Massilia sp. METH4: one gene and its partner. The main gene of each other region encodes a partner of the protein of the gene in region 2 in a complex. Links are inferred from orthologs where the notes say so. Each region holds a gene or a part of one and is shown on either strand. Other genes may lie near its edges.

The links. The genes of interacting proteins can lie anywhere in the genome.
Region 1: the proteins of trxB (region 2) and trxA are in contact, whole or in part, in a crystal structure (PDB 1F6M), measured with the Escherichia coli proteins. The link is inferred for Massilia sp. METH4 from one-to-one orthologs.

The regions. Positions count from the first base shown.
Region 1 is NZ_CP146614.1:1,022,153-1,024,895, reverse strand. It holds trxA (thioredoxin TrxA), read right to left. Parts: upstream 1,664-2,743; coding sequence 1,337-1,663; downstream 1-1,336. Other genes in the region: V6Z91_RS04555 (PAS domain S-box protein), read right to left, coding at 2,256-2,743; V6Z91_RS04560 (response regulator), read right to left, coding at 1,850-2,254; rho (transcription termination factor Rho), read right to left, coding at 1-1,203. UniProt on the Escherichia coli protein: Participates in various redox reactions through the reversible oxidation of its active center dithiol to a disulfide and catalyzes dithiol-disulfide exchange reactions.
Region 2 is NZ_CP146614.1:3,871,855-3,874,895, forward strand. Bases 65-2,979 are described here. They hold trxB (thioredoxin-disulfide reductase), read right to left. Parts: upstream 2,040-2,979; coding sequence 1,089-2,039; downstream 65-1,088. Other genes in these bases: V6Z91_RS17050 (trimeric intracellular cation channel family protein), read right to left, coding at 65-255; V6Z91_RS17055 (Smr/MutS family protein), read right to left, coding at 371-1,081; V6Z91_RS17065 (DNA translocase FtsK 4TM domain-containing protein), read left to right, coding at 2,250-2,979. Outside these bases: more of V6Z91_RS17050, read right to left, coding at 1-64; more of V6Z91_RS17065, read left to right, coding at 2,980-3,041.

The sequences.
Region 1 (2,743 bases), 2.8 Mb from region 2 along the record:
GTCGAGGATGAACTCCATCGCCTCGATCTCGTCCATCGAGTACAGCAGCTTGCGCAGGATCCAGATCTTCTGCAGCTGGTCGGGCTTGATCAGCAGTTCCTCGCGGCGGGTGCCGGACTTGTTCAGGTTGATCGCCGGGTACACGCGCTTCTCGGCCAGGCGGCGTTCCAGGTGCACTTCCATGTTGCCGGTGCCCTTGAATTCCTCGTAGATCACGTCGTCCATGCGCGAGCCCGTTTCGATCAGCGCCGTGGCGATGATGGTCAGCGAGCCGCCTTCCTCGATATTGCGGGCGGCGCCGAAGAAGCGTTTCGGGCGCTGCAGCGCGTTGGCGTCCACACCGCCGGTCAGCACCTTGCCCGAGGCCGGGATCACGGTGTTGTAGGCGCGGGCCAGGCGGGTGATCGAGTCCAGCAGGATGACCACATCCTTCTTCATCTCGACGAGGCGCTTGGCCTTTTCCATGACCATCTCGGCAACCTGCACGTGGCGGGTGGCCGGTTCGTCGAAGGTGGAAGCGACGACTTCGCCGCGCACCGAGCGCTGCATTTCCGTCACTTCTTCCGGACGTTCGTCGATCAGCAGCACGATCAGCGTCACGTCCGGGTGGTTGGCCGTGATGGCGTGGGCGATATGCTGCAGCATCACGGATTTACCCGATTTCGGCGATGCCACCAGCAGGCCGCGCTGGCCCTTGCCGATCGGCGCGATCAGGTCGACGATGCGGCCGGTGATGTTCTCGGCGCCGTTCATCTCGCGCTCCAGGCGCAGCGGCTCGTTCGGGTGCAGCGGCGTCAGGTTCTCAAACAGGATGCGGTGCTTCGAGGCTTCCGGCGATTCGCCGTTGACCTTGTCCACCTTGACCAGGGCGAAGTAGCGTTCGCCATCCTTCGGCGTGCGCACTTCCCCTTCGATCGAATCACCCGTATGCAGGTTGAAGCGCCGGATCTGCGACGGCGAAATGTAGATGTCGTCGGTCGACGCCATGTAGCTGGCGTCCGGCGAGCGCAGGAAGCCGAAGCCGTCCGGCAGCACTTCCAGGGCGCCGTCGCCGAAGATCTGCTCGCCGGCCTTGGCGCGCTTCTTCAGGATCGCGAACATGAGCTCCTGCTTGCGCAGGCGGGCAGCATTGTCGATATCCAGACTGATGGCCATTTCCAGCAACGCCGAAACGTGCAAGGCCTTTAATTCAGATAGATGCATAGATGTTTGAGTGTCCCGTGACGGGAAAGTAAGGTAGGGGAGGGAACTGCGTTGGACTTATTGTTCTCGGGGGGCTGGTGCCTCGGTCCCGGCCAGGCAGGTGGTGCTGCGGGCGCAACACCACCTATATTACTCAAATATTGCTGTCGATGAAAGAGGTCAGTTGGCCTTTTGCCATCGCGCCAACCTTTTGCGCCGCCGGCACGCCGTTCTTGAACAGGATCAGCGTGGGAATGCCGCGGATGCCGAACTTGCCCGGCACCGTCTGGTTCGAATCCACGTCCAGCTTGGCGATCGTCAGCTTGCCGTCATATTCCTTGGCGACTTCTTCCAGGATCGGGGCGATGCTCTTGCACGGACCGCACCACTCGGCCCAGAAGTCCACGAGCACGGGACGGTCGGATTTGAGCACGTCGGCTTCGAACGACGCGTCGGTAATGTGTTTGATGTTTTCGCTCATGTTGTTTTCCCCTTTCGGGATCAGATTAAGTTCGCCTGGCGCGCCCTTTGCCGCCAGCTCGTTGCTGCCAGATGGAGGCCGGTGCCCATGAATTCAATGACAAGCACAATGTCAAGGCAGACTCAACGAAGGAAGCTTGCAAGAAGGAATCAGGCGGGGATGGAACAAATAATAACCTATTTTCCGTTACCGTGTGCCGCCAGCGGGGCTGCCGCCCGCTACCTCCAGCAGGTCGGCCAGCGCGGCGCGGGACAGCGGCTTGCTGCACGCGCCCACGATGGTCAGGCCCTGCGCCATCGCCAGTGTTTCCGCGGCGCGCAGGATGCCGCTGTCCATGCCGGAAAGCAGGATCACGCCGCCGGCAAAACCCCGCTCGGCCACGGCGCGCAGGAACTCGATGCCATCCATTTCCGGCATCGACAGGTCGCAGACCAGCAGGTCCGGTTTGAAGGTGGGCAAGACCTTCAGCGCGCTGCGCGCGTCCGTGGCGGCATGGACGTTGGCGTAGCCCAGGCCGGCGATCATGTCGGACAGCATGTCCAGCATGAAGGCGTCGTCGTCCAGCAGCAGGATGCGCAAGGCGTAGTTCATGTCAGTGCTCGCCGATGGTCGTGTGATTCATGATGTGTTCCCTGATCTGATCGAGCAGCGGGCGGTATTGCCCGATCAGTGCGCCGGCACCGCGTTCCGCCGCGGGGCCGGCCGGTGGCAATTGTTCCATGCGCTCGCACAGTTCGCCCATGCCGATCGCCCCCACCGTGCGGGCGGCCGCCTTCAGGCGGTGGCCCAGTTCGCGGATGCGCGCGATGTCGCCGGCGGCCATGGCTTCGTCCAGTTCGGCCAGGCCGGCCTCCGCCGATTGCAGGAATTTCTGCGCGAAATTGCGGATCTTTTCCGGCTGGTAGCCCAGCACCTGCGCCAGCACGGAGAGGTCGATCACGGCCGGGTCGCCCACCAGCGCGACATGCGGCCGCCGCCCAGTGCCGTCGCGTCCCGCGCCGCCGTGGCCGCCGCGATTGGCGCGGCGCTCGGGCAACCAGGCGGCGATGGTGCGCACGAGCAAGGCCGGCTGGATCGGCT
Region 2 (3,041 bases):
GAAGGGCGCCACGGCCAGCGCGAGCACGAACAGCAGGATCGTGTATTCCTGGTGCTGCACCCAGAACAGCGGGCGTTTATCCAGCAGGATGTCGCGCAAGGTGCCGCCGCCGAACGCGGCGATGAAGGCCACGATGATGACCCCCACGATGTCCATGCGCTTGCGGCGCGCTTCCACGAATCCCGAGAACGCCCCGACCAGGATGGCGATCACTTCGATGATGGTGACGAGGGAAACGTGGGGGACGATTTTCATGCGGGCGGGTTAAGTAATGGTGTCCACAGGTTAACAGAAAAAAAATGGGGACGTACCCCATTTTCCGGGAAATGTTTCCCAGAAAATGGGGTACGTCCCCATTTTTAGAGCAAAGTCAGCGCTCGGGTCGGAGTGCCGCCCGCAGCAGCACGATCAGCGCACCCTCGCCACCCTCGGCGGCATGCGCCTGGCAGAAGGCGATCACGCCCTCGGTCTGCACCAGCCAGCTGTGCACCATCGATTTCAGCACCGGCTCGCCGCCGCGCGAGCTGAAGCCGCGGCCGTGGATCACGCACACGCAGCGCTGGTTGCGCTGGTTGGCGCGAAGAAGGAAGCCGGCGAGGGCCTCGCGTGCATCGTCGCGGCGCAGGCCGTGCAGGTCCAGCTCGTCCTGCACGGGCCAGTAACCCTTGCGCAGGCGCTTCATCACGTCGCCGCCCACGCCGGGGGCGAGGTAGTTCAGCGTCGGCTCCTCTTCCATGTAGTGCTCGACCCCGAACAGGTCGGACAGCGACTCGCGCAGCACGGCCGCGTCGTCGTCCTTCTGTTCGGCGGCGGTCAGCTTGCGCTTCGGTGCAGGGGGCGGGGCGATGACGGGCTTGGGCGCCTGCGGTACGTAGCGGTTCGACTCCGGCATCTTTTGCACGCCCTTCATCGTCGAGCGGAAGATGGTGGCCTCGGCCGCTGCCTGCTTTTCGCGCTCGATGCGCTCTGCCTCCGCCTTGGCGCGCGCCGCTTCCTCGCGCTCGCGCTCCTCGTGCTTGCCCTTGAGCTGCTGCCCCAGGGCCTTCAGTGCCGCGAAATCCTTCAGGCTGCCACCTGCCATGTTGCCTTTACTCCTGCGCTTCCAGGTAGCGCTGCGCATCCAGCGCGGCCATGCAGCCGGTGCCGGCGCTGGTGATCGCCTGGCGGTACACGTGGTCCTGCACGTCGCCGGCGGCGAATACGCCCGGGATCGACGTGGCCGTGGCCATGCCTTCGGTGCCGGAGCGCGTCTTCAGGTAGCCGTTGTGCATTTCCAGCTGGCCTTCGAAGATGCCGGTGTTCGGCTTGTGGCCGATCGCCACGAACAGGCCGTGCACGGTGATCTTCGACATCTCGCCGTCGTTCGATTTCAGGGTCAGGCCAGTCACGCCGCTGTCGTCGCCCGTCACTTCGTGCAGGTTGTTGTTCAGCTTCAGCTCGATCTTGCCCTCGGCAACCTTGGCCATCAGGCGGTCGACCAGGATCGGCTCGGCGCGGAACTTGTCGCGGCGGTGGATCAGCGTGACCTTGCTGGCGATATTGGCCAGGTACAGCGCTTCCTCGACGGCCGTGTTGCCGCCGCCGATCACGGCCACTTCCTGGCCGCGGTAGAAGAAGCCGTCGCACGTGGCGCAGGCGGAAACGCCGCGGCCCATGAACGCTTCTTCCGACGGCAGGCCCAGGTACTGGGCCGAGGCGCCGGTGGCGATGATCAGCGCGTCGCACGTGTATTCTCCGGCGTCGCCCACCAGGCGGATCGGCTTCTCGCTCAGCTTGGCAGTATGGATGTGGTCGAACACGATTTCCGTGCTGAAGCGTTCCGCGTGCTGCAGCAGGCGTTGCATCAGTTCCGGACCCTGCACGCCCAGCGGATCGCCGGGCCAGTTTTCCACGTCGGTCGTCGTCATCAACTGGCCACCCTGTTCGACGCCGGTGATCAGCATCGGCTTCAGGTTGGCGCGCGCGGCATACACCGCGGCACTGTAGCCGGCCGGACCGGAGCCAAGGATCAGGACGCGGGCGTGTTTGGTAGTGGTCATGGAAGCTTTCCTGCTAAATTGGGGTATGAACCGAATATGGAGGCGTTGCCGAAGCGCACAAGTGGTTCAGGCAAGCAAACCGCGATTATAAGCGAACCCCCGGTTTTCTGAATTGGAAGGCCTGAAGAGGCCGGGATGGCTTAAAATAAGCGCAATAGAAATACTTACCTTGGCGCAACACACCCCGCGCCCTTCACCATAGTTGTAGCAATGAGCAAATCCACGCAACAGACGAGCAATTCCTATCGGCGCAAGACAACCGAGCGACAACCGTTGCCGAACCGGCTCGTACGCCTGCTGTCCGAGGCGCGCTGGTTCGCGCTCGTCGTCGCCTCGCTGTATTTCTTTATCATCCTGGCCAGCTACCACAAGGGCGACCCCGGCTGGTCGCACGCCAGCCTGGTGCCGGACGTGAAGAACCTGGGCGGCCGCGGCGGTGCCTGGCTGTCCGACCTGATGCTGTACATCTTCGGCTTCTCGGCCTGGTGGTTCTGCGTGTACATCGTGCGCTTCGTCTGGCGCGGCTACCGGCGGCTCACCAACAAGTTCGTGCTGGAGCAGGAAGAGGATGAAGAGCACAGCCACGAGCCCGTGATCCGCCTGATCGGCTTCGTGTTGCTGCTGACCGGCAGCATGGGCCTGGAATACCTGCGCATGTACTCGCTGCCGGTCGACCTGCCGCGCGCGCCGGGCGGCGTGCTGGGCCAGCTGATCGGCCATGCGGCGCACGTGGGCCTGGGCTTCACGGGCGCCACGCTGGTGCTGCTGCTCCTGTTCGGCATGGGCTTTTCGCTGTTCTTCCACGTGTCGTGGATGACGGTGGCCGAGCGCATCGGCGCGGGCATCGAGACGGCGATCGAGTGGGTGGTCCTGCGCTACGAGGACCGCCAGGACCGCCGCCAGGGCCAGGCCGCCACCGTGAAGCGCGAGGAAGTGGTGGTGAAGGAGCGCGAGAAGTACGTGGAGAAGCACCCCGTGGCGGAGCCGGTGCTGAAGGTGGAG